One region of the Paenalcaligenes sp. GW821-LYS-B07-1 genome, then DNA from elsewhere that is predicted to be linked to it. Evidence: predicted binding sites of a transcription regulator. Region 1 holds the regulator's gene; the other holds the start of a gene.
The links. Region 1 encodes FNR, which switches genes on or off when oxygen is low (the NO sensors DNR and NnrR bind a similar motif). Its sites were predicted from a motif close to TTGATNNNNATCAA; they were not measured.
Positions count from the first base shown of each region.

Region 2: the regulator FNR is predicted to act here: its motif matches at 9,393-9,406, upstream of dsrO (sulfate reduction electron transfer complex DsrMKJOP subunit DsrO).

Region 1 covers NZ_CM179516.1:1,206,315-1,221,876, forward strand. Annotated here, with positions in the region: gene ccoS (cbb3-type cytochrome oxidase assembly protein CcoS) at 1-26, shown strand, start outside; gene ccoN (cytochrome-c oxidase, cbb3-type subunit I) at 183-1,667, shown strand; gene ccoO (cytochrome-c oxidase, cbb3-type subunit II) at 1,678-2,337, shown strand; gene AC3QL0_RS05685 (cbb3-type cytochrome oxidase subunit 3) at 2,340-2,507, shown strand; gene ccoP (cytochrome-c oxidase, cbb3-type subunit III) at 2,500-3,408, shown strand; gene ccoG (cytochrome c oxidase accessory protein CcoG) at 3,445-4,953, shown strand; gene AC3QL0_RS05700 (hypothetical protein) at 4,978-5,211, shown strand; gene fnr (fumarate/nitrate reduction transcriptional regulator Fnr) at 5,314-6,039, opposite strand; gene clpB (ATP-dependent chaperone ClpB) at 6,373-8,967, shown strand; gene AC3QL0_RS05715 (LysR substrate-binding domain-containing protein) at 9,117-9,992, shown strand; gene AC3QL0_RS05720 (YbfB/YjiJ family MFS transporter) at 9,989-11,170, shown strand; gene AC3QL0_RS05725 (epoxyqueuosine reductase QueH) at 11,217-11,927, opposite strand; gene glnE (bifunctional [glutamate--ammonia ligase]-adenylyl-L-tyrosine phosphorylase/[glutamate--ammonia-ligase] adenylyltransferase) at 11,967-14,714, opposite strand; gene AC3QL0_RS05735 (YhdP family protein) at 14,815-15,562, shown strand, end outside.
Region 2 covers NZ_CM179516.1:17,437-32,998, reverse strand. Annotated here, with positions in the region: gene AC3QL0_RS00130 (tartrate dehydrogenase) at 1-981, shown strand, start outside; gene AC3QL0_RS00125 (sensor histidine kinase) at 1,060-2,835, shown strand; gene AC3QL0_RS00120 (response regulator transcription factor) at 2,828-3,499, shown strand; gene AC3QL0_RS00115 (DUF4168 domain-containing protein) at 3,523-3,894, opposite strand; gene AC3QL0_RS00110 (molybdopterin dinucleotide binding domain-containing protein) at 4,052-7,135, opposite strand; gene nrfD (NrfD/PsrC family molybdoenzyme membrane anchor subunit) at 7,153-8,241, opposite strand; gene dsrO (sulfate reduction electron transfer complex DsrMKJOP subunit DsrO) at 8,257-9,147, opposite strand; gene AC3QL0_RS00095 (acetylornithine transaminase) at 9,479-10,672, opposite strand; gene dinB (DNA polymerase IV) at 10,895-12,073, opposite strand; gene AC3QL0_RS00085 (ABC transporter substrate-binding protein) at 12,199-13,773, shown strand; gene AC3QL0_RS00080 (ABC transporter permease) at 13,843-14,829, shown strand; gene AC3QL0_RS00075 (ABC transporter permease) at 14,832-15,562, shown strand, end outside.

The sequences.
Region 1 (15,562 bases):
GGGATGCGGAGCGCACAAAGAAATAGTGTGAGTTTGTGAGGATCTGTGCCAGTTGGTATAAATCCACACAATAACCACACTAATAATAAGTTCCCTGATTAAGATCAGGGAGCAACGGCCGAGCATGAGCGATCATGGCTCAGGAGATTAATTTTGTAATGTTAGTGTTATAGGGGAAGCAAATGGGCACTTCCGAGACAGTCGGGAAACAGGCCGAAGTCTTCAACTACGGCGTCGTGCGGCAGTTTGCCATCATGACAGTGGTTTGGGGAATTATCGGCATGAGTGTCGGCTTACTTGTTGCCTTGCAACTAATTTGGCCTGAACTTAACTTCGAAACGCCATGGTTTAGCTATGGCCGTCTGCGTCCAGTACATACCAACTTGGTAATTTTCGCCTTTGGCGGTAACGCACTGTTCGCAACGTCGTACTACGTGGTTCAACGTACCTGTCAGGTACGTCTGTACTGTACAAAACTGGCTTCTTTCACCTTCTGGGGTTGGCAGCTAGTGATGTTGGGGGCGCTGATTACTTTGCCTATGGGTTTCACCAGCAGCAAAGAATACGCAGAAATGGAATGGCCGCTGGATATCCTGATCACTATCGTCTGGGTGTCTTATGCTGTGGTGTTCTTTGGCACAATCGTTAAACGCCGTGTGCGTCACATCTACGTGGCGAACTGGTTCTACGGTGCTTTTATTACCACGATTGCCGTACTGCACATCTTCAATAACTTGGAAATTCCGGTTTCCATGTGGAAGTCCTACTCCGTCTATGCTGGCGTGCAAGATGCGATGGTGCAGTGGTGGTATGGTCACAATGCTGTGGGTTTCTTCCTGACCACAAGTTTCTTGGGGATGATGTATTACTTCGTACCTAAGCAAGCTAACCGTCCGGTGTACTCCTACCGTTTGTCCATCGTTCACTTCTGGGCGTTGGCCTTTACGTATATGTGGGCTGGTCCTCACCACTTGCTGTACACATCCTTGCCTGACTGGACACAGTCCTTGGGTATGACATTCTCGCTGATCCTCTTGGCTCCATCTTGGGGCGGTATGATCAACGGTATCATGACCTTGTCTGGCGCTTGGCACAAACTGCGTACAGATCCTATCTTGAAGTTCCTGGTAACTTCCTTGTCCTTCTACGGTATGTCTACCTTCGAAGGCTCCATGATGGCGATCCGTACTGTGAACTCCCTGTCCCACTACACTGACTGGACTATCGGTCACGTGCACTCCGGTGCGTTGGGTTGGGTAGCGATGGTGACCTTCGGTTCCCTGTACTACATGATTCCTCGCTTGTATGGCCAAAAACAGATGGCTTTGCCAAAACTGGTAGAGATCCACTTCTGGGTGGCAACACTGGGCGTGGTGCTGTATATCGCCGCGATGTGGATTTCCGGTGTAATGCAAGGTTTGATGTGGCGTGCAACAGCTCCTGATGGCTTGCTGACATACAGCTTTGTTGAAGGGGTGAAAGCAACTTATCCGTTCTATGCAATTCGTGCATTGGGTGGCTTTATGTTTGTTTGCGGTATTGTCATGATGGGCGTGAACGTCTTCTTGACTGCATGGGGCAAACCTCGTGTGAACCCAGTTGTTCCGCTGACTAACCCTGATGCGATCAGTCCGGCTAACGTTGGTCCGGCTGTTGTTACGGAATAAGGAGCAATCAATGTCCTCAACTGAGAAAAAAGGTTTTTCACACGCCACGATTGAGCGCAACGTTGGTTTATTGATTGTGCTCAGTATTCTGGTGATTTCCTTTGCGGGTTTGGTACAGATCGTGCCGCTGTTTTTCCAGCACTCTATGACTGAACCCACAGAAGGCGTGAAGCCTTACGAGCCCCTGCGTTTGGTAGGTAGAGATATCTACATTCGTGAAGGCTGCGTGGGCTGCCACTCCCAACAAGTGCGTATGCTGCAATCCGAGGTACAGCGCTACGGTCCTTACTCTCTGGCCGGCGAGACTGTGTACGATCACCCATTCTTGTGGGGTTCCAAACGTACTGGTCCTGATTTGGCCCGCGTAGGTGGCGTGTACACCGATAACTGGCACCGTATTCACTTGCGTAATCCTCGTGATACAGAACCTGCTTCCAACATGCCAGCCTACCCTTGGCTGCAACATAACAGCGTAGAAAATGACGACGTGCGTGCACGTATGAATGCTCTGCGTATTATCGGCGTACCTTACACCGACGAGCAGATTGAAAAAGCACCTCAGCAATTGGTTGGTAAAACCGAAGAAGATGCGCTGATTGCTTATCTGCAGGGTATGGGTGTAGAAGGTCGCGCAGCAGCTGAACAAGCTGTAGCCGAGGGGAGACGCTAATCATGGTTGCATTCTTGAATGGTCTGATGACAATACTTGGCATTGTGACGTTCATTGGTATTGTGATCTGGGCGTGGTCGGATGGCCGTAAAAAAGCCAACCATGATGGGTCTATGCTTCCTTTCGCATTGCCGGATGAAGCTGACGAGAAGGGAGGTTCGAATGAGTGATTTTTTTAATCTAGGCTGGGGGATTTACATCTCCGCTATTGCTCTGTTGGGCATTGTCTTCTGTCTGTGGTTGCTGTGGACTCAGCGCGCTTGGCTGTCTCCTTCCATAGAAGAGCAAGAGTCGTCCCATGTGTGGGACGGCAATATCACGGAGCTCAATACTAATGTGCCACGCTGGTGGACCGTTATGTACATATTGCTGTGTGTTTTTGCACTAGGCTACCTGATTATGTACCCAGGTCTGGGTAGTTATCAGGGGATGTTGAGTTATTCGTCCGCTAAAGAAGTGCAAGCACAACAAGAGCAAATTAACGAGCGTTTAGCTCCAACGTACGCTCGTTTCCGTGAAATGCCTTTGGATGAAATCGCTGACGATGCAGAAGCTCGTGCCATTGGCCAACGTTTGTTCTTGAACAACTGTGCTCAGTGTCACGGTTCCGATGCTCAAGGCAGCCCAAGCTTCCCTAACCTGACAGACGGAGCTTGGATGTGGGGTGGCCAGCCTGAGGATATTCTGCACACCATTACTGAAGGTCGCCGTGGCATCATGACAGCACACAAAGGTGTGTTGACTCCTGGTGAAGCGTCCGACATCGCTCAGTACGTGCGTTCCTTGAACAGCTTGGCTCATGACCAGTCTCGTGTACCGTCCGGAAAAAAACTGTTTGAACAAACATGTTTTGCTTGTCACGGTATTGATGCTAAAGGCAATAAGCTGTTAGGTGCTCCTGACTTGACTAGCGGTAACTGGCTGTATGGTAGCTCGGAAGCTGTGATCGTTGACGGTATCTTGAACGGCCATGACAACCAGATGCCAGCCCAGAAACACCGCCTAACCGAAGAGCAAATTCGCTTGTTGGCCGGTTGGGTTTGGGGTTTGGGCAACAACACTGCTAAGTAAGCATTGTGATGTGATTATTGTAAGTTGAGGTGTAGCATGAGTAGTGACGCTCCCCATCGTCAACCAGACGAAGGTAATACAGAGCAGGTACCGGAATGGCGGCCACCTATTTCCTCCAAACCGGTGACAGCTAAAGCGCCTGCTCATGCTGTTAAGATCGACGACGTCAATAAGAAGATCTATGCTAGATCGGTAAAAGGGGTATTCGCCAACTGGCGAATCGCCCTAGTATTCCTCACCCAGATTATTTATTACGGTCTGCCTTGGTTGCAGTGGAATGAACGCCAAGCCGTATTGTTTGATCTGGGTACGAGGAAGTTCTACTTGTTCGGCATTGTGATGTGGCCACAAGATATTATTTATCTGACTGTGCTGCTGATTTTGTCGGCTTTCTCGCTGTTTCTCTTTACAGCGATGGCGGGGCGTCTCTTCTGCGGTTACGCCTGTCCGCAAACGGTATATACCGAAATATTCATGTGGGTTGAACGCAAGGTGGAAGGCGACCGTATGGCTCGCATCCGTCTGGATGAGGCTCCGTGGAGCGCCAAAAAACTGCGTCTTAAAGCCACAAAACACTTCCTGTGGATTGTGATTGCTCTCTGGACTGGTTTTACGTTTATCGGTTACTTCGCTCCTATTCGTGAGTTGGGTGCGCAGATTCTAGATTTCACATTGGGCCCATGGCAGTGGTTCTGGTTGTTATTCTACGGTTTTGCTACCTGGGGGAATGCTGGATTCCTGCGTGAGGCTATCTGTAAGTACATGTGCCCGTACGCACGCTTCCAAAGCGTGATGGTGGATGACGACACCTTTGTGGTGAGTTATGACCATGTGCGCGGTGAGCCTCGTGGTAAACGTTCCAAGAAAGTGGATCACAAAGAAGCAGGCTTAGGGGACTGTGTAGACTGTACCCTCTGTGTGCAGGTCTGTCCGACCGGTATCGACATTCGAGAAGGGCTGCAATACATGTGTATTGGTTGCGGGGCCTGTGTCGATGCCTGTGACGATGTGATGGAAAAACTGGATTATCCTAAAGGGTTAATCCGCTACACCTCTGGCCGTGCTATTACCGAGCGCTTGAGTCAGGATCAGGTACGTAGGCATATGTTTAGGCCACGCATCTTGGTGTATATTGCAATTCTGAGTCTTATTACTGTGGCAGCGGTTTACTCGCTGATGGCCCGTAATGATCTACATATGGATGTGATCCGAGATCGGGGTGTAATGGGGCGCGAAGTTCCGGGCGGTCATATAGAGAACATTTATAGACTGCAAATGATGAACAAGTCAGAGCAGCCTATGCGCATCGAGTTGGGTGTAGAGGGTTTCCCTGGTATCTCCATTAGTACAGTGAATGGTGGCAGTGCAGAAATTGTTGTACCTGCAGCAACGAACGAACTGATTCCGGTGCACGTACAAGTTCCTGTCGATGCGGGTTTGAAGGAGGGTATGCACGATATCGTGATTACGGCCCGTAAACCTGGTAGCGCTGAGTCTGGTGAAGAGTTCATCAGTGAGAAAACACGTTTTTATGTGCCTCGCTAGGGCGCACACGATAAAGGACTCATCATGTCAAATGCAATAGATCAGGATTTGGATACACAGCCGTGGTTTAAAGAGCCTTGGCCGTGGATCCTTATGGCAGGCCCATTCTTGGCTATGGTTGGTTGTGCAGTGACCATTGCCTTGGTGTTGCAACCTACAGGGGTTAGCGAAACCATTAACGATGGTGGTCAGAAGCGCGGCTTGGTCGTAACGCGAGACAAGGCACCTGAGACACCCGTAGTGGTAGAGGCTGAATAAAGCCAAATACTACGTAGCAAAAAAATCCCACGTTGTAACGTGGGATTTTTTTGATGCTTACGCGTTGCGATGTAGCGTGGCTTGCGTATAGAGGGCTGCGGTTTAGCAGTCTACTCCAGCCATGGCTTGTAGAGCAGGCAGGTCTAGAATCATGACTTCGCGTTGTTGGATACGCAGTAGGCCTTCGCGAGCAAAGCGCGAGAACAGACGGCTAACGGTTTCCAATGTCAGGCCTAAGAAGTTACCGATTTCCTCACGGCTCATGCGCAAAATGAACTGATAAGGGGAGTAACCCAAGGTAGACAAACGCTGAGACAGGTTGATCAAGAAAGCAGCTAGACGCTGTTCAGAACGTAACGCACCTAAGTTCATGATCAGAGTATGAGCACGGTTGATTTCCTTGCTCATCAGACGACGCAGTTGTTGTTGCAAGATAGGTAGCTGCAATGAGAGCTTATCTAGCTCGTTCAACGGCATCACACAGACCTCACTGTCTTCCAGTGCGATAGAGTGAGAGACATGGCGATTATTCAATAATCCGTCCATGCCAATGATCTCGCCTGGTAGCAAGAAGCCAGTAATCTGTACTTGGCCGGAGGCGTCTTCCAGTTGTGTCTTGATGCTGCCAGTGCGTAATGCATAGATGGCATCAACTTCATCATCAAGGTGGAACAGGAAAGAGCCTTTGCTCAGACGTATACGTTCCTTGACCAGATCATCCAGCTTCTGCAGGTCGTGGTTGGACATCCCTAGCGGCAAGCAGATTTCATTCAGCATGCAGGATGAGCAACGTATAGCATCGTGACTGACAGAGATTCGTTTTTGCATAGAAAGCGGCTACGGTTGAAAATGGTTAGGTACAACGACCGTGGTTAGAGCTTATTTTCAAGCGCAGCATAAAAGTTGCACTTCGGAGTGAAGTGCCATACTTAGTATTCTAACTTATTTAAAAGCTCTTTTTGAAACATCAAGGATTTTGCTTTTTCTTTTATTTTAGTAAGTTGCAATAAATGTAAGAAAATGCAAATAATCACATAAATGATTTTAACAGGCTCTTGAAGTTTGACCAGATGTCATCATCTATAAGTCAAGCGAAATTAATCTGGTGCAGTCTGTGAATACTCATCGCAAGATTCTGCACATTACCTAGAGTAAGGCAACATGCGAATTGATAAATTAACGACAAAATTTCAACAAGCTTTGGCTGATGCGCAAAGTTTGGCATTGCAACAGGGCAATTCTTATCTGGAACCTGTGCACGTATTGGCTGCATTGTTGGCTGACGTGGATTCCGGAGCAGGCAGTCTATTGGCGCGTGCTGGTGTGGCCGTGCCGCGTTTACAAGCCGAAGTTAAAAAGGCAATTGATGCATTACCTCAGATTTCATCTGGGGATGTAAATCTAAATATTAGTCGCGAGCTGCAAAGCGCGTTGGCATTAACAGAAAAAGAAGCAACCTCGCGTGGCGATACCTATATTGCCAGCGAATTGTTTTTGTTGGTATTAAGCCGAGATAAAGGGCAGGCAGGCCGCTTATTAAAAGAAACAGGTCTAAATGAACAAGCGCTAGCAGCAGCGATTGATGCTGTGCGCGGTGGTGAATCGGTCAGTGATGCAGAAGGCGACGCGAATAGAGAAGCGTTGTCCAAATACACCACTGACCTGACTGAGCGTGCTCGCTTGGGCAAGTTAGACCCAGTGATTGGTAGAGACGATGAGATTCGTCGTTCTATACAGATCTTGCAACGTAGGACCAAAAATAACCCTGTGCTGATTGGTGAGCCGGGTGTGGGTAAGACAGCGATTGTGGAAGGGCTGGCGCAACGTATCGTGAACAACGAAGTGCCTGAAAACCTGAAAAACAAACGCGTGTTGGTATTGGATTTGGCCGCATTGTTGGCGGGTGCTAAATACCGTGGTGAATTTGAAGAGCGTCTGAAAGCTGTCTTGAAAGAGTTGTCTCAAGACGCGGGTAAAACCATTCTCTTTATTGATGAAATCCATACCATGGTTGGCGCAGGTAAAGCCGAAGGTGCTATGGATGCAGGTAATATGTTGAAGCCGGCATTGGCACGTGGTGAGCTGCATTGTATTGGTGCAACCACGCTGGACGAATACCGTCAGTACATAGAGAAAGATGCTGCGTTAGAGCGCCGTTTCCAGAAAGTGCTGGTGGATGAGCCTGATGTGGAATCTACCATTGCGATTTTGCGTGGCTTGCGTGAGCGCTATGAGCTGCATCATGGTGTGGCGATTACCGACCCGGCCATTGTGGCTGCTGCCGAGCTGTCTAACCGCTACATTACCGACAGATTTTTGCCGGATAAAGCGATTGACCTGATTGACGAAGCTGCTGCCCGTATTCGTATGGAGATTGACTCCAAGCCTGAAGTCATGGATAGGCTAGATCGCCGCATGATTCAGCTCAAAATCGAGCGTGAAGCTGTGCGTAAGGAAACTGATGATGCGTCACAGCGTCGTTTAGCCACCATTGAAGAGGAGTTGGAGCGTTTACAGCGCGAGTACAACGACTACGAAGAAGTCTGGAAAGCAGAGAAAGCAGCTGTACAAGGTACACAGTCTATCAAGGAAGAAATTGAGCAGCTCAAAGCGGAAATGGCTGAACTGCAACGTAAAGGTCAGTTTGATAAGTTGGCTGAACTGCAGTATGGCAAGTTACCAGAGCTGGAAGGTCGTTTGGCTACTGCCGAGCAGTCTAAAGACAAACTGGAAGACAAGCCGAAGCTGTTACGTACTCAGGTAGGTACTGAGGAAATTGCGGAAGTTGTGTCACGTGCAACCGGTATTCCTGTGTCTCGTATGATGCAAGGTGAGCGTGAAAAATTGCTGAACATGGAGCAGCACCTTGAAGAGCGTGTGGTAGGTCAGAACGAAGCTGTGTCGTTGGTTGCGGATGCGATCAGACGTTCACGTGCTGGTTTGGCTGATCCATCTAAGCCTTATGGTTCGTTCTTGTTCTTAGGACCTACCGGCGTGGGTAAAACCGAGCTGACTAAAGCCTTGGCTGCATTCTTGTTTGACTCTGAGGATCATTTGATTCGTATTGATATGTCAGAGTTCATGGAGAAACACTCGGTAGCCAGATTGATAGGTGCGCCTCCGGGCTATGTGGGCTACGAGCAGGGCGGTTATTTGACTGAGGCCGTGCGTCGTAAACCGTATAGTGTGATTCTGCTGGATGAGGTAGAAAAAGCGCACCCAGATGTATTTAACATCTTGCTGCAGGTGTTGGATGATGGTCGTTTGACGGATGGCCAGGGTAGAACGGTTGATTTCCGTAATACCGTGGTGATTATGACATCCAACTTGGGTGCTCATCACATCCAGGAAATGGTTGGCGAGCCGTACGAGAAAGTGAAATCAGCCGTATGGGAAGAGGTAAAACTTTCCTTCCGCCCTGAGTTCTTGAACCGTATTGACGAGGTTGTGGTGTTCCATGCACTGGGCGAGGCACAGATTCAATCTATTGCCAAAATCCAGTTGCAACGTTTGGCACAACGCTTGGCTGACAGAGGCATGCAGTTGGAAGTTAGCGATGCTGCATTGGCTGAAGTGGCAAAAGTTGGTTTCGATCCGTTGTTTGGTGCAAGACCGTTGAAACGCGCTATACAGCAAAACATCGAAAACCCAGTGGCCAAACTGATTCTGGAAGGCCAGTTCGGTGAAGACGATGTAGTACCGGTAGACTGGCGAGACGGCAGTTTTGTGTTCGACCAGAAAGCAAGCAAAGCATAAGCCTGTTAGTGCTTGTTAAGCAAAAAGCCCCATCTCTTTGAGTGGGGCTTTTTTGTATATAGGGCTATGGTGTTTCTGCGTAGAGGTGTATATTTTAAATTCTCATTAAAAGAATACTTTGTGTATTTTGTTCTTAAAAGAAGAATTTAATGGATTCCGAAACTCTACGTATCTTCACCACGGTAGCGAGCGAGCTGAGCATCACACATGCTGCAGCACATTTGGGGCGAGCCCCGTCTAATGTGACCACTCGTATACAGCAATTAGAGGCTGACTTGGGGTCGGAGCTGTTTGTACGCACAGGTAAACGACTGGCGCTTTCAGCAGCGGGCCAGAAATTTCTGGATTACGCCAATAGGCTATTAGCCTTGGAAGCAGAAGCTAGGCATGTGGTAACAGGTGGTCTTGATGGCGGCACCTTACGTATGGGCAGTATGGAAAGTACGGCGGCAAGCCGATTGCCCGCTTTATTGGCTAACTACCACGCCCAACATACGAGCACTCAATTGCAACTGAGTACAGGTCCTACACGTGCGCTCATAGAGCAATTGCGCACCGGGCTGCTAGATTGTGCCTTTGCCGCCTTAGCGAGCTCAACGGATGCTGATGTGTTGCTGGATGAGTTAGGTTTACAAGCCATGCCTGTATGGACAGAAGAGCTGCTGTTGCTATTACCTAGTAGCGAGTCTGCGGTGACGCAGGTGTCTGAAATTCAAACACGTACCTTGGTGGCATTTCCGTTAGGGTGCACGTATAGAGGCATAGCAGAACAGGTCTTGGGTATAGCAGATACACCTGAATGGCGTGTGTTAGAGATTGCCTCGTATCACGCCATGATTGCCTGTGTGGCGGCAGGCAATTGCGTGACCTTAGTTCCTGCTAGTGTGTTGAAACTGGCGAGGGTGCCAGAGAGTATGCCCACATTGAAAGTGGCTTCGGTAGACACTTTGTTGATATGGCGTAAAGGCTATGATGTGCCGGCGTTTAGGTCGTTCTTAGCGTTATTGTCCGAGGCTGTGAAATGACAGCCGCTGCACATCGCAGTATGTCATTGGGGCATTGGCGCTCAGCCGTAGAGGCAGCGTTAATTTTGTCGGTAGGCATGGGCTTTGGGCGCTTTGCGTTTACGGCTGTATTCCCTTACATGGTGGAAGACAGCGTGATTAGCGTGCAGCAGGGGAGCTGGGCAGCATCGATGAATTATGCAGGCTATTTGCTAGGAGCACTGTTAGCGGTACGGATGCGTGCACGTTATGCCTACAAACTGTGTTTGTGGTCTGTATTGGGAACAGCCTTGTGTTTGGCTGTCTTAGCGTTGCCTGTGCCTGTGCCTGTGTGGGTCATATTAATTGTGCGTGGTGTGGCCGGTGTGGTGAGTGCATTAGGGTTTGTGGCGGCATCGTTATGGTTATTTGAGCAGCGGGGGCATTTCACTGGGGCTCCAGTGTTGTATGCAGGAGTAGGCGTAGGAATAGCCTTATCGGCTGAGTTGTTGGTACTAGGTGCCAGCCTAGGCTTGCATAGCTCAGGTATGTGGTTGCTATTGGGGGCGGTAGCAGCCGTGATGGGCGTTATTGCCGCACCTGGTTTGTTGATGCCCTATACCGAGCCGTCCACCGAGGCCTCTGCGGCACAGGCGGTTATACAACCTAAATTGGTGGCAGTGCTGCCTATGGTAATCATTTATGGGCTAGCGGGTTTTGGCTATATCGTAACGGCCACCTACTTACCCATATTGGTACACATGGCATTACCTGATGTGCATTCTGCTCATGTGTGGGCGGTGTTTGGTTTGGGTGCAGTACCAGCATGCTTTGTATGGCATAGGCTGCATGAGCGATTAGGTACACGCGGGGCATTGCAATGGAATCTAGCGTTACAAGCGTTGGGCGTAGCTTTGCCTGTGCTTGTTCAGTCAGCCAGTAGTTATATGCTGAGTGCTCTGTTAGTGGGGGGAACCTTCACCGGTACCGTGACAATTGCGATGCCTGCAGCGCAACGTTTGGCTCGTCATACAGGAAAAAATGTTTTAGCCATCATGACATTGATGTACAGCGTAGGGCAGATCATTGGTCCTATGGTGGCAGAGCTTTTGCATACGTATAGCCATAGTTTTTCTAGCGCACTATTAGCGGCATCCTTGGCGTTAGTGATCGCTCTAATTTGTAGCGTAAAACTGTACCCGCCCGCTACACAGCAGTAAGGGAGAATAAAAAAAGCCTGTGATCACAGGCCTTTTTGGTGTGGGCTTAGCGTATTGGTTTGTCTAAACGTTTAGCCGGTGTTTCATTTAGATTTTCTCGCGTAGCGTCCCACGAGTAGAATTTCACACCAATTTGTATGCGTTCGCGGTTAGTTTCGCGACGCCAGCGATTGGCATCTCGCAGTGAGTACACGCAGCCACAGTATTCTTGCATGTAGAACTCTTCTGTTTTGCTGATTTCGATCATACGTTTAGCACCGCCACCTTTGCGCCAGTTGTACGTCCAGTACAGCATGTCAGGGTAACGGGCTGCTGCGCGCTCGCCACAGCCATTGATCTGGTTCATGTCTTTCCAGCGTGAAATGCCTAGTGAGCTACTAAAGGTGTTGTAGCCGTGTTCATGCGCATACAAGGCAGTGCGCTCAAAGCGCATATCAAAGCATTCTGTACAGCGTATGCCGCGTTCAGGTTCATGCTCCATACCTTTTACCCGTTCAAACCAATTATCTACGTCGTAGTCGGCATCAATAAATTCGATGCCGTGTTTTTCGGCGTAGCGTATGTTTTCCTGTTTGCGAATTTCATACTCACGCACGGGATGGATATTCGGGTTGTAGAAGAAAATAGCGTAGTCTATGCCTGATGCGGTCATGGCCTCCATCACCTCGCCTGAACAGGGGGCGCAACAGGAGTGCAGCAAAACCTTTTTGCGGTTGTCTGGTAGGGTGAGTACAGGACGATCAACTGATGTGGACATGACGCTTATGACAGAATAAATGTAGCTGAACCTACTATTTTAGCCCTCAATCACAACTTCCCAAAGTGCTCGCACAGTTTGGCGGTCTTGTTCGTGGTTTTGAGGAGGCACACGCGCCCAAGGTTGGGCTTGTAGACGCAAGGTGTGCTGCAGTTTTCGATAGTTTCTGTAGATGCTACTGACTTGCGTTGCAAGAGTGCTATCAATCAGCCCTAACTCTGCTGCTAAACCTAGCAAGGTGATATTGCCCAAATTCCCTAAAAGCACTGGATACTGATGCGCATGGGCCAACACGATAAATTGCGTGATGAACTCAATATCCACCATGCCGCCACTATCGTGTTTCAAATCGAACAGCTCGCTGCGGTTGGGGTGGCCTTCAAAAATACGAGCACGCATTTGACGTATATCGGCTTTAAGCTGTTGCAAGTCGCGCGGGCGCACCAAGATGTCTTGGCGTACTTGCTCAAAACGTTCACCAATGCGTGTGCTACCGGCTACAAAGCGGGCGCGTGTTAAGGCTTGATGCTCCCAGCTCCAAGCTTGTTGTTGCTGGTATTGTTCGAAGCTGTCTATGCTGACGGCAATGAGGCCGGCGTTACCATCTGGGCGTAGGCGCATATCTACTTCGTATAGGCGTCCTGACGAGGTGAGGGTAGATAGCCACGAGATCATGCGCCTACCAAGCTTTACGTAGTGCTCAGAAGCATTCTGATCAGGGTCATCGTACAAGAACACCAAATCTAAATCAGAGGCGTAGCCTAGCTCTTTTCCGCCCAGCTTACCGTAGGCAATAATGGCAAACTCAGGCGCAGGTAACGAAGATAAATCAGCCCCTTTAGGTTGTGCTAATGGCCATGTGCGGTACAGCGTTTCTTCTAGCATCAGGTCGGCCAAGGCAGAGGACTTGTCGGCCAATTGCTCTACGGTGTAGCAGCCAGACAAGTCTTGCGCTAATAGCTCAAAGGTGTGTTGATGCAGCGTGTCGCGCATCAAGTTCATTTGTTGCTCTATGTCGGGTTGGCCATCGGGCAGTTTGCAGGCATCTAGCTCATGGTGCAGCTGTTTTTGCAACGCAGAAAAGTCGGTGTCTTGCATGAGGCTTTGCCAGTTAATCAGCCTATCCAACACCAACGGGTATTGCACTAAATATTGCGCCACCCACGGGCTGGCAGACACCAACATGGTTAAACGGCTGATAGTCTCTGGGTACTCGCTCAACAAGGCCACATACGCGCTACGCTGAGCGATGCTTTCCATCACATTTAATAGTCGGCTTAGCGTTTCTTCTGGGTTAGTGGTTTGCGCAGCAGCCTGGCAAAGTTGCGGCAGCAATTGCTCTAAGCGGGCACGGCTGGGGCGAGGCAAGCGTCGTAGTTTATGGCTGTCTAGAAAATGGGTGATCTTTTCGTTAGCGTGTGTTTGGAAATCGTCAGGAGTTGCAACATCTGGTTCCGGTTCCTGTGTGACGGGAGCGCTAGTAGGACTAGTGTCGTTCAGTCCGGCTAGTCTAAAGGCATCACTAAAATAACGACTGACTGCATTGCGGTGTTGCTGTAGTTGCGTTTCAAAGTCTTCTACGCTTAACCCCATTGTGGCGGCTAGTGCTTGGCGCTCTTCGGTTTTAACAGGCAGCAGGTGGGTTTGTGTGTCTTCGCGGTACTGCAACATATGTTCAGTGCGTCGCAGAAACAGATAAGCCTGCTTAAGTTCTTGCACGGTAGTTGCTGTGAGTACATCTGCTCGTTGCTGGGCACGCATAGCATCCAGCAAATTAGCGCATTGTAGAGAGGGGAGACGTCCTCCGCGTATCAACTGATTCAGTTGCACTACAAACTCAATTTCTCTAATGCCGCCGTCACCGAGTTTGATGTTGTGTAGGCTATCAATGCCATTTCTACTGAGGACGCGTCGGTTCCAGTCTTGACGTATGCGTTCACGCAGCTCGCGCAGAGAGGCTAACGCATCAAAGTCGAAGTAGTTTCGATATACGAAGGGGGTGCGTAATTGTTCGAATTGGTAACGTAATTGATGAGGATTGCTGCCGGACCATGCTTGCAGTGGTAAAGGTCTGGCTTTGATCCATGCATAGCGCTCCCATTCGCGGCCTTGGCTAATTAGGTAGTTGGCGACAGCAGCCATGCTCCACGCCAAGGGGCCAGAGTCACCGTCTGGACGTAAACGCAGGTCGCAGCGGAACACCTGGCCATCGGGGGTCACCTCAGACAAAATAGCACTGATTTGTTGGGTCAGCTTACCGAAAAACTCATGATGACTGAGTGGGCGAGGCCCTGAGGTGTCACCATCTGGGCCATAGATGCAGATTAGATCTATATCAGAAGATACGTTTAATTCTTTACCTCCCCATTTGCCCATTGCCAGAATTAACATTTCTAATGGTTGGCCGGTTTTAGGGTCCAGCGGTGCACCATGCCGTTCTGCTAGTTTGCGATAAGCAGTTTCGTACGCGTGTTGTACCGACAGATCAGCCAGATGGCTCATGGCTTGAGTTACTTCCTCAAAGCTGGCTAAACCGGCAATGTCGCGCAGCATCAAGGTATAGAAAACCTCGGTGCGCAGTAAGCGTAAGGGGCGCTTGATATCGTTGATTTCACTATAGGGGGCGTCTGCCAAAAAGTGACGAGCCAGTTGGTTTAAACATTCTATAGACAACGGTGTTTGGCTATTTTGCTGTAAGTGTTGAGCAAAATCGGGGAATGCCGTTAATTTTCGTTGTAATGTGCCTGACCAAGTGAGGGCAGAGTTCAATATAATGGCTTCGTTCATCTGATAATCGATAAAAAGTCAGAGCATTAATCAACGGTGTAAAGCATGCCCATGTTAGCACTTGTGCAGTCCTGCGGATTAGTGTGACGATTGGAGGCTTATGTCACGACTACGGCGCACGTTGCTGTATGTGCTTTTTGCTTTATACCTGAGCGCAGTACTGTTTGTCAGCGCAATACGTTTCTGGGTCATACCCAATTTGCAGCAATGGCAGGCACCATTGGAAAAAGTGTTGTCTGAAGCCCTAGGTGTAGAACTGACCTTTGAACAGGTATCCGGCGAGTGGAAAGGGTCTCGCGCCCGTATACAAATAGACAATGTGCGAGTACAGCAAGGTGAAGGCCAACAGCCTGCCATGCACATCCCTTTGCTGAAGTTTGAGTTCAGTTGGTCGTCGTGGCTATATGCCAAGCCTATTTTCCACATGGTGTATGCCGAAGGGCTACAGCTCACCATACAGCGTGATGCCAATGCTGATATACGTGTGGGTGGCGTATTGGTGGATGAAGGGGCAAACACGAATCAGGCACCGCCAGCAGGCGAGGAAGAGGCGGTCTTGCGTTGGTTGGCCTTGCAACGACAAGTGCAGTTTGCCAATGCCACTATTATTTGGGAAGACACCTATAGGCAGCTCCCTCCAGAAATCATTAGCCCGGTACAAATAGACGTTCAGAATCGCGATGGTAGGCATTATGTAGCTCTGCAGGAAGGCACAGTAGCGCAGCCAGAAGGGTTGGCGGTAGTGGCTGATCTACGTAGCCCTGTAGAAGAGGGCGATAACCTAGAGGCTATGGATGGTCAACTGTATGTGCGCGCACGCACGGGGTTTGAGTCGTTGTTAGCCTTGG
Region 2 (15,562 bases), 1.2 Mb from region 1:
CATGGCATTGAGCTGGAATTTGAACATTTGGACTGGTCCAGCGCCGAATACTATCAAGAAAACGGCACCATGCTGCCAGAGAACTGGTTTGAACACTTGGCTCCCTTTGATGCGATTTACTTCGGCGCGGTAGGCTGGCCCGATGTGGTGCCTGATCACGTGTCGCTGTGGGGTTCGTTGCTGCAATTCCGCCGTGGCTTTGACCAATACATCAATCTGCGTCCTGTACGCTTGATGCCGGGCGTACCGTGCCCCTTGGCCAACAAAAAACCGGGCGATATCGACTTCTTAGTCGTACGCGAAAACACCGAAGGTGAATACACCAACTTGGGCGGCCGTATTTTTGAAGGCACCGACCGTGAAGTCGTGATTCAAGAATCCATCTTTACCCGTACCGGTGTAGACCGTGTGCTGGACTACGCCTTTAAAGTGGCCAGCAGTCGCCCTGCTAAACACCTAAGTGCCGCAACCAAATCCAACGGTTTGGCGATCAGCATGCCGTACTGGGACGAACGCGTGGCTGCTCGCGCCGCCGACTACCCCGATGTACGTTGGGACAAACATCACATCGACATCATGGCGGCGCGCTTCGTTCTGAAGCCTGAACAGTTCGACGTCGTCGTTGCATCTAACTTGTTTGGCGACATTTTGTCTGACTTGGGCCCAGCATGTACTGGCACCATCGGTTTGGCACCATCCGCCAACCTAAACCCCGAGCGTAAATTCCCATCCTTGTTTGAGCCTGTACACGGCTCAGCACCCGACATTTATGGCAAGAACATCGCCAACCCTATAGGCATGATCTGGTCTGGCGCGCTGATGCTGGACTTTTTGGGTGATGGTAAAGACAACTATCGCGCCGCACACGACGCCATTCTGTCTGCAATTGAACACACTCTGGAAAATGGCCCACGCACAGCGGATCTAGGCGGCTCAGCTAGCACCACAGAAATGGGCGAAGCCATCTGCCAAAGGCTGTAATTGGGGTTAGTCGTAAGTTTTGCAGGGTGCCACGATGCGCTAACATAGAAGCCCTATGCGCACTGGCTTCCCTGTCTTATGACTGTCTTGCTGTCCCGCTTTTTGGGCTTATGTCTGACCCTAACCCTGCTACTGGGTTATGCGTCCGACAGCCTTGCTGTGCCAGCACAAGACGTACGCATTGGCGTACTGGCCTACCGGGATTCAGACGCCACCCACGACACGTGGGAATCCACCATTGATCACCTCAACCAAGCACTGCCCGAATACCATTTCATCTTAAAGCAGGGCGATCACCAATCGCTGCAGCATGCGATTGAAAATGGCGACATAGATTTTATTCTGACCAACCCGGGTCATTATGTGACGCTGGAAACCCTACTAGGGGCCAGCCGTATCGCTACCCTAGAACAAGGTGGCCGCCCCTCAGCCGAAAACTCCTTGGGGACTACCGTCATTGCCCGCGCCGATCGCAGTGACTTAAACACTCTGTTTGACCTCAAAAAACAAAAACTCGCCGCGACCTCCCCCGAAGGCTTCACCAGCTATCAAGTGCTCTGGCGCGAGTTAGAAGCCCTAGGCATAAAGCCCGACACTGATGTGCAACTGCTATTCACAGGCTTGCCCATGGATAAGGTTTGGCAAGCAGTGGAAAGCGGCAAGGCCGATGTAGGCGCTATACGTGGCTGTTTGCTGGAAACGCTACCGAACTGGCAAGAACGATTCCGCGTAGTGTCTCCGCTGCCTACTACCTCTTTGGGCTGTGCTGTGTCATCACGGCTGTACCCCAACTGGCCATTGGCCTCGCTGCGTTATACCAACCCAAAACTGGCTCGTGCAGTGGCCGTCGCTCTGCTGCAAATGCCTACAGACGAACAAGGACTATCGTGGGCGGTACCGGCTGATTACCAGTCTGTACACGATATGTTCAAAGAGTTAAAAATCGGCCCCTACCAATACTTGCGCGAACCCACGCTGCAACATTTGGCCGAGCGTTACTGGCCCATTCTAGCCTTTGCCCTGTTAGTACTACTGGGTTGGCTGGTGTACACCGTACGCGTGGAATACCTCATCCAAAAGCGCACTCTGTTATTGCAAAACGCCCTCACCGAAGGTGAAGCCATGCGTGAGCGTATGCAGGCCAGCCAAGAAAAAGCCGACCATATGTCGCGCTTATCTATTTTGGGTGAACTATCCGCTAACTTGGCGCATGAGCTCAACCAACCACTGGCTGGCATTATTAACTACGGGCAAAGTTTGCTGCGTAGACAGGCTAATGGCAGGCTAGATCCTGAGGCGTTGAATCAAGCCGCCAGTGAGATCATCACCCAAGCCGAAACGGCGGCTGGCATCTTGGGCCGTGTGCGCTCTTTTGCACGTAAGCGCCCCCCGGTGCGCGAACACCTGCCCATTATTAGTCTGATACAAGACTCGTTGGATCTGTTCAGCAATATGCTGTCCACCCCACCGTCCATCGTGTTAGATGCTCAAGTCTCCCCTGAAACCTGCATACAGGCCGACCCCTTACAAATACAGCAAGTGTTATTGAATCTGCTGAAAAATGGTCTGGATGCCATGCACGACCTTCCCACTGATCAACGCGTTTTACAGGTCAAAGTCACCCTGCAAGATAACTTGGTGTCCATCGCCGTGCGTGACTGGGGGCATGGTTTGCAAAGCGACACAATTCAACATGTCTTTGACGCGTTCTATACGACCAAAGAGAATGGGCTAGGCCTAGGTTTGGCCATCTGCGTTGGTATTGCCGAAGCACACGGCGGCCAACTCACTGCCACCAAACCTGAACACGGGCCTGGAATGATCTTTACGTTACTATTACCCGCACATGACTGATAAAGAATTCACCATCAAAGAATCCACTATCTACCTCATTGACGACGATGATGCGTTCAGGCGCTCGCTCGTGTTTTTGCTGGAGTCCGTAGGTTGGAACGTGCGCGACTTCAACAGTGCCGTCACCTTCATGGAAGAACACGATGAGGTGCCCATTGATCTGGGCTGTTTGGTTTTGGATATACGTATGCCCGTCATGAGCGGCCTACACTTGCAACAACGCTTACATGCGCGCGGTTGGTCTATTCCTATTGTGTTTATCACCGGGCATGGCGATGTAGAACTCGCCGTGCAAGCCATGAAAAGTGGCGCCTGTGATTTCATGGAAAAGCCTTTCCGCGACCAAGCCTTATTAGATGCGGTAGAAAACGCCGTGCGCCAAGGCAGTCATCTGCGCCGTACATCTGAACGCCGTGCGGCCGCCCAAGAGGCTCTCTCGCATTTATCGCAACGTGAATATGAAGTAGCCCGACTGCTGGCGCTAGGCCAACCCAATAAATTGGTGGCGCGCAGCTTGGGTATCAGTGAAAAAACGGTGCATGTGCACCGTCAACGTATTATGGATAAGGCATCGGTCAGTAGTGCAGCGGAACTTGCCCACTTAATGCTACTGACCGACCCAGATTTATTAGATCAGATTATGCCCTCGGTCGCTGAAGACTAAGGCGCTAATGCAGGATCCTTGGCTTACTTAACCATAGCCTCTACGCGGGAGCGTAGCGCTGGATCTTGCTGAATGGCCAAGCTGATACCGTTGTACTCGTCCAGCTCCATGCCTTTGCCTTTCACCACATCGACCAAACGTTGGTCAGCCTCTATGACGATAGCTTGTCGCTCCTCATCAGTCTTGGCTGCAGAAAAGCGAGATTGATAAGGCTCGGCTTCCTTAACCACGACTTTGTAAATGTCCGCGTAACGCTGCAATTGGGCGTCAGAAGGCTGTACCACCGGGATGGCTGTACCAGTTGCAGCAGGTGAGCCCTGTGCCATGGCGTACGGGCTGAATAGTCCAAATGCAATCGCAGCCGCTGCCAAGAATGCTTTCAGGGTTTGTGCCATGTGAACCTCCTCATCAATATCCGTGAGTAACCATCATGACAAGCCTTAGCAGGCGTTACAAGTAACCTAGTGTGTAAACCTGTATCGGGATGCCATGTGTAATTTACTGTCGCACAAAACAGGGTTGCTTTGCAACCCCGTTTCATGTTGCTAAACGTTAAGCATTGAGTAGTCTGCCGGGTAAACCGTTACGTACGGCAGCACCCGAAACCGAATCTACCCAAGGCGAACGGCTAGCGCGGGTAGGATCCACAATACCTAGATCGTTAATGTTCACCCCAGCCGCCAAATCAGAGCGATCAGGCTGTGCCGCACCGCCGATGGTGTGACTACGTGCGCCCAATTCGCGGTGGCCATAACCGTGCTCTACGCCCACCACACCCGGCATCACGCCGGCATGTACCAAGACGGTGCAAGGCATCACGCCACCGGGGGTTTCCAAACGAGCGCTATCGCCCGTTTGCAGACCCAGTTTCGCTGCATCGTCAGGGTGCACCACCACAGGGTTATGCGGATGCAAACCAGTGATACGTGTCGCGATACTGTAGGAGTTCTGCAGTGCCGATTTATAGCTCACCAGCAGCAGCGGCCATTCGGTTTCGCTGTACACCGTGCGCATAGGGGTGTCGTCCAAGAAAGCCGGTGCTTTCCAGGTTGCACAACCCGAGAAGTGCTTACCGGTCATGGCGTTACGTGCGCCCCCTACATGCTCACTCCACACCCATAGCGGGTCGCTAAAGCGGTGACGCTGCCATTCATCGTTATCAGCGTCTTGCGCTGCACTAGGCGGCTCGTAGCGGCCACCACGGCTGTACAACAAGGCCACTTTGCGGATTTCATCGTCTTTCAAAGAGGCTTTCATGGCTGGCATCAAGCGGTCTACACCTGACATAGCAATATCGTCGTCGGTTGCATCGCCCACAGCTTTGCCACCCAAGTACGCAATGTTGGCGGCACCACGCAAGAACCAGTCTTCCGCACGCTCTAGAGGTACAGCGTTGCCATCTTTATCGCGCAAACCTTCAGGGCCAAAGCCTGGCAAGTCCATGGCTTTAGCCAAGGCCATCACAAAGCTTTCCATACAGATAGGCTGACCATCGGCAGTTTTGGCCTGTTTAGGCTCTATCACCGGCCAACGTGCAGTCATCATCTTGGTAGGTACACCGTTCCACGCTGATGTCCAACCCCAGCTTTCGTACATCATAGAGTCTGGCACGATGTAGTCAGCAAAGGCGTTACTTTCGTTGATCAAGCCATCAATAGACACGATCAATGGCAGTTTTTTGGGGTCAGCCAAATCCTCACCAAAACGCTCACGCAAACCCGGCACACCGTACAGCGGGTTAGCCATCCACATAATCATGGCTTTCAAGCTGTATGGGTAGCCGTGGAAGGTACTGGCGAACCATTCGGTAGCCAAACCTGGGGCGCTAGGGAACCAACCGTCTTGCGCAGGGTAAGCCTGCCCTTGTTCTTTTTTCTGCTTGAACTCAGCAGTACGTTCGTAAGGAATATTACGGCCCAGAGGTATACCTTTAGGCTGAATTTTTCCTTCGAAATTAACCAAGTCATAACGTGGGCCGGGCGACATATCACGGTAGCCACCGCCGTTCATGACGTAGCCGCCTTTCCAGTTCAAGTTACCAATCAACGCATTCAGGGTAGTAACCGAGAACGCATTGTAGAAACCCGCGCCAGACATCATGCCGCCGTGCGCTGTGGCACAGGCTTTACGGCCATGGCTGGAAAACTCATCTGCCAAACCCGCAATGACATCTGCACCAATCCCGCAGTCGTTCGCATAGGTCTCTAGGTCTTGCGAAAACACCTCGGATTTCAGCAGTTCATACGCCGAACTGACCTTCAACGGTTTCCCAGCCACTTCTACCGTTGTTTGCACCTCTAACTGTGCAGACTCTTGCATGTTTTTGACCGGCACCAGCTCACCGGCAGCATTCATTACCAAGTACGGATCATCGTCGCCAAAGGCTTCGGCCTCACCAATATCCATACCGATGTTAGAGCCGCGCAAGTAGCGACCATAACGTGGGTGGTTAGGCTCAGTAATCACAATCCAGCTAGAGGTGGTGAAGGAAGGCTCACCATTGGCTTTTGCCACCTCAATGCTAGGGTTAGAGAGATAGGCTGTGTTGACTCTATCGTTTTCCATCAACCAGCGCATCATGCCCAGCACCAGCGCACCGTCTGTGCCGGGACGAATCGGTACCCAACGGCCTTGATCGCCAGCAGCACGGTTGTCTGAGTTATTCAGTACAGGGTCTACCACCACGTATTCCAAACGGCCTGCGGCACGACCTTGCGCCAACATACCGCCAGTACGTTTAAACGGGTTACCCGCGTTACCTGGGGCAGTACCGATGAAGATCACAAATTCTGCGTGTGCCAAGTCAGGCTTAGCGTGTGGCATACCACGGTGGTCACCAAACAAAGCACCAGAGCCTGAACGCCATGAACCACCACAGTACGAACCGTGACCCACGTAGTTCAAGGTACCGTAGGCATTCTGCCAGAAGCGGCGCGCCAAGAAGTCACGGCCATCGTTCACACTCACGATATGACCTACTTGGTTCACTTTAGCGCCCAATGCTGGGTTGTTAGGGTCAATAGGGGTTTCCAGATCGCGCAGCGCACGCAAACCATCCACATGACCTTCACCAAACAAATCGCCGCCTTCTACCACTTCTTGCACCAACTGCTCGAAGGAAATCGCTTCCCACTGACCGCTATTACGTGGACCCACACGTTTCATGGGAGTCAACACACGGAAAGGTGAGTTAATTTGATCTAGCGCTGCGTTACCACGACCACAGGCAGTAGAACGCCCAGCCAGACCTTTATCTTTGAAGCGTGACAAGCCTACCAAGCTGTCTTTAAAGCTCACATCCATAGGCAGGTGAGGTTCGGTAGACAGAGGGTTGTACGGGTTACCGGTGACACGGATCACGTCACCGGTGCGTTTATCCACACGCACACGAACACCACACAAGGTGGTACAGCCCAAACAGCCGGTGTAGCTCACTTGCTGATTAGGGTTCAAGCGTACTTCGCCAGTTTTTTGATCAACAATGTATTCAGGCTCGGCAGAGTGGCCGTGCAAACGTTTTTCACCGGTAGGTTTACCCAATACGCTATCGGCCATACGCCCCAGAGTCTGGGAAAAACCGGCTACAAAAGCGACCAAGCCACCCGCTGCAATGAGTTCACGTCTTTCTATTTTCATATTCGTACTCCAACAATTCAGGCCTGACGGGTATTACCCAACTGATTCAAGGGCAGTAAAGAGGTGAGGGCGATGAACAAGAACACCCACAAACCTGCTGTACCCACAATGCCTAGTAATCCTTCTGGCCCTAAGGGCAACTGGTAGCTGTAGTAGCCTGCGCCGGTTTTAGGCACTTCTTGGCCGCCGATGAAAATACTCCAACGCATCATCCACGTAGAGTGCAGGGCCAACAAACCAATCAACAAACCAGAACCGGGGCGTTTCCATGCCAGCAAGAAGGTAATCACCGTCGCCAATACTGCCCATGCAGCGGCCAAGCGCCAGTTTTCTGCTGGGGCAACTTCCGCCAACGCGGCACTGTGTACAGGAGACAAGCCACTCAACGCAATTGCCAACCACACCGCACCTACCAACAATGCACACAGCTGGCTCACTGCTAACCAACGTGAGGATTTTTGCACAATCAGCGGTTCAGGGCACGACATCATGCGGTTGAAAATCAACACCATACCCAGCGCGCCAGCCATAGCTGTCACCACAAACTGCACGGGTAACAACGGTGTGTTCCACAGGGGGCGAGACGCCACTACCATCACTTCAGCACCGGTGTACAACGCCACCAAAATCGCACCAATGGTGGTCACTACAGCAGCAATGCCTAGTGCGGTACGACTTTCATGGCCACCTAAGGACAACCATCTAGCGATAGGGGCGTAACGTGTAGGTTGTGCGCCAGTTTTAGCCAGCAACGGACGCCATGCCAACCAGCCGTACAGTAACAAACCACCTACATACACGGGGATAAATACCGCACCCCATGCCATCCACGATTTAGGATTGAAGTGCAGATAGAAATTCAAGAAACGGCCGGGTTGGTGCAAGTCGGCCAGCAAGGCCACGGGTGCACTGATACCGCAGATCACGGCCACCGCTAAGGCTAAGTTGGAAATCCCTTTCCACGATGGTCGTTTAAACATAACTCCTGGCAACGACAGCAGGAAACCGCAGTACGACAAACCAATCAGGAAGAAGTACTGCACCGCCCAGGGTAACCAAGCCACTTCGCGGGAAACGTTGATGGTTTCTACAATTTGGGTATACATAGCAGGCTCCAGAACTTAGATGGACGTATGGCGAGGTTTCCACAAGGCAGCTTCACCTACTACCTTGCCCTGGAATTTCTCATCCAGCCCTATGTAGAACACCTGTGGGTCTGTGCCCGCCTCAGGTTTCAGCACTTTCAGCTCATCTTTGGATGCCTGCAGCAAGTGGTTCAATTCGCCATCGGGATCATTCAGATCACCAAAAATACGAGCACCACCCACACAGGTCTCTACACAGGCAGGCAACAAGCCTGCTTCCAGACGGTGCGCACAGAAGGTGCACTTGTCGGCTTTACCGGTGTTGTGATTGATGAAACGTGCATCGTAAGGGCAGGCTTGCACACAGTACGCACAGCCCACACAGCGGTCGCTGTCTACCAGCACCAAACCATCTTCTTGTTTGAAGGTAGCGCCTACTGGACATACCGGCACACAGGGTGGGTTATCACAGTGGTTGCACAGTCGTGGAAGCACGTAGGTACCGGCGGGCTGATCTTCGCCTTCCAGTGCCACACTGTAGGTGGACACTACCGTACGGAAGCTGCCTTCCGGTACAGCATTTTCCTGAATACAGGACACCGTACAGGCCTGACAGCCAATGCACTTACGTACGTCTACCAACATGGCCCAACGGTGTTTGTTTTGCTCGTCTGCCATTGCCGGTGTGGGCAGGGCGACTGCGGCGGCGGTCACCACAGGAATACCACGCAAGAATGCGCGACGACCTGCGTCTGGCTGTTGTGCCTGACTCGCACAGGAGCGTGCGGCCCCTTGGCAGCCTGAAGTAGACACACTGGTAGCTGGTGTAGCCGGTTGCAGTGATTCTGCCCGTGCTTTGCGCGAGAAAAAACGGATTATGCTCTGGCGCGGTGTAGCACCGGTGTTGGCTTCTGGACTAGGGCTCATAGAACTCTCCTGACATCATTGCTTACACTTCCCGCAACATTTTGATTTATTGTAAAAATCAGCGCGGTTCAGTGCGTTATGGTCAGAATACGAGTTGGCCCCTACACCACCTATAGCTACAAAAACTTACCTCAGTAGATGAAAGTACCTATATAGAAAACCCTTAATCCTTTCAAGCCTATAAGCCATCAGGTATTAAGGGTTTTGGGGTGTAATGCCTGCCTACACATGAGAATGAGCAAAGCTTGATACTGCTCAATATGTAGTTGACTATATAACGTTCATTTATCCCTACAGAAAGTAAGGAATAGGCCCTACACGGGCCTAGTGCTTAGCGGCTGCGTACTTCAGTGATGATCGCATCCAGCTCTGACAAGGCCAGAGCCAACTCGTCTTCAGTTACGTTCAGTGCGGGCATAAAGCGCAGCAATTCTGGACGTGGAGCATTCAGCAACATGCCTTGAGGTTCACGGTTACGCGCGGCCAATACAATCGCTGCACCGTCAGGACGGTCCATTTTCAGTGCACGTAGCAAGCCCATACCGCGCTCGCCATTCATGCCCCATTTTTTGCTCAGTGCATTCAAGCCGTCAGACAACTGTTGGCTACGTGCCTGTACGGATTCCATGAAACCAGGAGCCGCCAAGGTATCAAATACAGCCAAACCAGCCGCAGCCATCACCGGGTTACCGCCGTAGGTACCGCCTTGTTCGCCGTGTGCGAAACACGATGCGGACTCGGTTGCACACAGTGCTGCCAAAGGAATACCACCACCAATACCTTTAGCCAAGGTCATGATGTCAGGTTCGATCTCGGAGTGCTGGTAGGCAAACATTTTGCCTGTACGGCCCATACCGGTTTGCACTTCATCCACGATCAACAGCATATTGTTTTCACGGGTCAGTGCACGCAGTTGCTGCATGAACTCTTTAGTAGCAGCAATCACACCGCCTTCGCCTTGTACGGGCTCCAGCATCACGGCTACGGTTTTGTCGTCGATCAGTGCTTTAACAGAGTCAATATCGTTCAGGATAGCTTTAGGGAAGCCTTCCACCTGAGGCGCAAACATCGTGTCCCAACCTTCTTTACCAGAGGCAGACATAGTCGCAATGGTACGGCCGTGGAAACCATGGTCGAATGTGATGATTTTGTAGGAGCCGTTACGGTTCACTTTGCCCCATTTACGGGCCAATTTGATCGCGCCTTCGTTAGCTTCGCCACCGCTGTTCGCAAAGAACACGCGATCAAAGCACGATGCTGCTGTCAAACGCTTTGCCAACGCCATGGAAGGCTCGTTGTAAAACGCTGGAGATGGGTTCATCAGTTTCTGCGCTTGCTCGTGCATCGCATCTACGATCACTTTAGGGCTATGGCCCAACGCGTTCACTGCCCAACCCTGAATCATATCCAAGTATCGTTTGCCATTATGGTCTTCCAGCCAGGAACCCTGACCTCGAACAAAAACCAGCTCCGGGCGAGCTGTAATATCCATAAGCGCCTTGGCACCGGACCGATCAAATTGCATAACGGCAAACCCTATAAGGTAAAAACGTAGTGGGTGAAATCGTGCACCCACAATGGACAAAAGCCCTTGTTTAGTTTCACGTAAACAAAGGCATTAGCGCGCACGGTAAAAGCACCATGCAATTATGCATAATTTACCGCTACAGCGCAGAAATGCAAGAGAAACTGCGTGTTTGCCGCCTATGTGGCACACAGACGCTACGCATGCGCCACACCACGGCCATTAAAACGAAGTTTGCTCGTCTTCCCAGCCCAGCAACGACAATTGTTGCGGCGCCTCATCCCAGCGCCTTGCTTCGTCTTCGGGGACCAAATTACTGGCTTTGACACCAAACAAACGCAACGCCGGTTTATCAAACGGCACCCGTCGTAAACACTGACCAGCCACCGCGTGAATATCCGCTGCCTCCACCACCGGCATCTCTACGCTGCGGTCGCGTGTGACCGTACTGAAGTCATGAAAACGTACTTTGATGCCTATGGTTTGTGCCCGCACTTTTTTGCGCCGCAAATCGGCTTCTAGCTGTTGGCACAACTGTTTAAACACCGCCGATAAGGTCTGCTTATCTTGGCGCACATGCAGATTGCGATCAAAGGTGGTTTCTCGGCTAATAGATTTGGGCTCGGGGCTAAGGTCTAGCTCGCGATCATCCTTACCTTGCGCCACACGACTTAACCACTGTGCATAACTTAAGCCAAAGTGCTGCTGTAACAGAGCAGGGGGCGTGGCCGCCAACTCACCAATAGTATGTATCTCGAGCTCTTGTAGCTTGATATGTGCTTTGGGGCCCACCCCGTTAATCTTGTTAACCGCCAAGGGCCAGATGCGATCTGGTACATCGTCCATGCTCAAAATGGTGTAGCCGTTAGGCTTGTTTAATTCTGAGGCAATTTTAGACAGCAGCTTATTAGGCGTAATGCCTATAGAACAGGTAAGGCCGGTGGCTTCCCACACCGTATCTTTAAGACGCTGCGCCAACGTAGCGCTGTCTTCAGGTAAATGGCTAAGATCAATATAGATCTCGTCTATGCCTCGGTTTTCTATACGGTCCGATATCGTTGCCACAGCAGCTTTAAACAGCGCTGAATAGCGTCGGTATGCATCAAAGTCCGAGGGCAATAAATAAGCTTGTGGGGCAAGCTCTGCCGCCTTCATTAGCCCCATCGCCGAAAACACCCCAAACGCACGCGCTTCGTAGGTGGACGTAGTCACTACACCCCTGCCGGTATAATCCCCCAAACGGGCATAGCGCCGCTCCCCCGATGGAAGCGTCTTGGGAGCATCCGTACTACGCCCGCCAATCACTACCGCTTCTCCACGCAAATCCGGATAGCGCAGCAACTCCACGGATGCATAAAATGCATCCATATCGAGGTGGGCTATGCGTTTTAGGCTACTCATCTTTTACGGTACATCAAATAACTGGTTATTTGGTTAAGCCATAATAAACGTTGACGTTGATATATAGCCTAAGGCACTATTGCCGCATTCCATCTGTCAGCAAACTGTCAGGAGACACACCAAAAATGCGTCAAAAAATACTGATTTCCGCACTGGCCGCACTGATGTTGGCCCCCGTTGCGTTGAATGCTAAAACCTTGCGCTGGGCAAGCCAAGGCGACATTCTTACTTTAGATCCACACGCCCAAAACGAAGGCATGACCATTGCTGCCAGCAGCTATGTATATGAGCCTTTGGTGGACTACGATAAAGATTTTAACTTGGTCCCCGGCCTAGCAGTAAGCTGGGAACAGCCTGACGCTGAAACATGGCGTCTAAAATTGCGTGAAGGCGTGACCTTCCACGATGGCGCCCCCTTTACTGCCGATGATGCGAAGTTCTCGCTAGAACGCGCCATGGCCCCCACTTCTAACTACAAAGCCTATGTAAACGGCATTAAAGAAGTGAAAAAGGTAGATGACTACACCATAGACATCATCACCGACGGCCCTAACCCCATTTTGCTGCGTCAGTTGACCAACCTGTTCATCATGAACAAAGCCTGGTCCGAGCAACACAATGCGCAGCAGCCACAAGACTTTAACGCCAACCAAGAAACTTTCTCGGCGCGTAACGCTAACGGTACTGGCCCTTACAAGCTGGAAAGCCGTGAAGTAGATATTCGTACTACCTACGTAGAAAACGACAACTGGTGGGGCAAAGACACCAAACCGGGTAACGTGACTCGTATAGTCTTCACACCTATCAAACAAAACGCTACTCGTACCGCAGCATTGCTGTCTGGCGAAGTGGATTTTGTACTGGACCCACCCGCACAAGATTTGCAGCGCTTGCGTCAACAAGCCAAGATCGTAGAAGGTAACGAATATCGCACCATCTACCTAGGCTTCGATCAAAGCAGCCCAGAACTGGTTTACAGCCCTATCAAAGGCAAGAACCCCTTTGCGGATGCTCGCGTACGTGAAGCGCTGTACGTCGCCATTGATATGGATGCCATCAAACGCGCTGTGATGCGTGGATCATCGTCGCCTACTGGCACCATGATTGCACCACAGGTAAACGGTTATGACGCCTCGCTGGCTACACGTGTACCGTATGACGTGGAACGCGCTAAAACGCTGTTGGCGGAAGCAGGCTACGGCCCGAACGAGCTGACCTTCACACTGGATTGCCCGAACAACCGCTACATCAACGACGAAGCCATCTGCCAAGCCGTAGTAGGGATGTGGGCTAAAGCGGGCGTGAAAGCCAACTTGAACTCCATGCCACGTGCAACGTACTTCCCTAAAGTACAAAACTCCGACACCAGCGCCTACATGTTCGGCTGGGGCGTACCTACCTTTGACGCACTGTACACACTGCAAAGTCTGATTCACAGCAAAGGCGAAGGCGCAGACGGCTCCTTTAACTTTGGCGGCTACAAAAACGCTGAAGTGGATGCACTGATCGACAACATCAAGGTTGAAACTGACGACGCCAAACGTACGGCGCAAATTCAAGAGGTGCTGAAAATTCACGCTCAAGAATTCGGTCACATCCCTTTGCATGACCAAGTGATTCCTTGGGCCATGGGCAAAAACGTGAACGTGATCCACCGTGCCGACAACCGTCTGACGCCGCAATGGGTCACCATCCAATAATTGGTCTCTGACCATTATCACAGGAACTGCGCCTGACTCTTACCAAGGGTCGGGCGCAACCCGCTTATTATGCTGGTATTCATCATCCGCCGCCTCATACAGGCAGTGTTGGTCATGTTAGTGGTCAGCTTGCTGGCCTTTGTGTTATTTCGCTATATCGGTGACCCCGTCACAGCCATGCTGGGCCAAGATGCCACCGAAGCCGACCGCATTGCTTTACGCCACAGCCTAGGGCTGGATCAATCCGCCTTGGTGCAGTTTGGGCACTTTGTGTCCAACGCTGTACACGGTGAATTTGGATTATCCTTGCGCCAAGGGCAAAGCGTCGCTGAACTGCTTAAAGACCGACTTCCCGCCACTGTAGAGCTGTCTGTGGTTGCTGCCGTACTGGCATTGGTCATCGGCTTACCACTGGGCATTTATGCGGCGCTACGCCGTAACGGTTTCATTGCTCAAAGCATTCTGGCCTTTTCGCTGCTAGGCATCTCACTGCCCACCTTCTTGATCGGTATTTTGCTGATACTGGTGTTTTCGGTACAGCTAGGCTGGCTGCCTAGTTATGGGCGTGGCGACGTGGTGTATTTCGGCTGGTGGAGCAGTGGGATATTCACGTGGGATGGCATCAAGCATCTCATCCTGCCCGCCATCACACTCTGTTTGTTCCAGCTCACCTTGATACTGCGCTTGGTGCGTTCAGAAATGCTGGAAGTACTGCGCAGTGACTACATTAAATTTGCCCGCGCCCGTGGCCTAAGCCAACGCGCCATCCACTTCGGACACGCACTAAAAAACACCTTGGTTCCTGTGATCACCATTACCGGCTTACAACTGGGCGGCATCATTGCCTTTGCCATCGTCACAGAAACCGTTTTCCAATGGCCTGGCATGGGCTTATTGTTCATCCAAGCTGTACAGTTTGCCGACGTACCCGTCATGGCCGCCTACCTGTGTTTAATTGCCTTGGTCTTTGTGGTCATCAACCTGGTGGTGGACTTACTGTATTTCGCCGTAGACCCCAGATTACGCACCAGTCTTGGTAAAGCAGGGGGACACTAATCATGGATAGCTTAAAACGTTTTTGGGATAGCGATCTGGCATGGTCATGGCGTCACTCCCCTGTCGCCATTGTTGCCAGCATCATCTTGTTTTTGCTCTTAGTAGGCTCCCTAGGTGCAGGCTGGGTAGCCCCGCACGACCCCTTTGACCTCGCCAGCATAGACCTGCTTGATTCCTTGCTGCCCCCTGTGTGGGAGGCCGATGGCCAGAGCACCTACTTACTGGGTACAGACAGCCAAGGGCGCGACCTGTTTTCCGCGCTGCTATACGGCACACGCATCTCGCTGCTTATTGGTTTTGCCTCAGTTGCCTTAGCGATGGTGGTAGGCATTATCTTGGGCCTTATTGCCGGTTACGCCGGTGGCCGTGTGGATGCGCTGATTATGCGTATTGCAGACATTCAATTGTCCTTCCCCGCGATTCTGATTGCACTGCTGATTGACGGCGTAGCACGCGCCGCTGTGCCTGCCGACATGCTAGAAAGCATAGCCTTCCCTGTCTTAGTCGGCGCGATCGCCTTGGCGGGTTGGCCACAATATGCCCGTACTGTGCGTGGCTCCACCATGGTAGAAAAAAACCGCGAATACGTGCAGGCTGCAAAAGTCATTGGCGTATCCCGCAGCCGCATCATGTTTAGCCACGTATTGCCTAACGTCATGGGCCCAGTATTGGTGTTAGCCACGGTGCACTTAGCCACAGCCATTATTACCGAAGCCACCCTGTCATTCTTAGG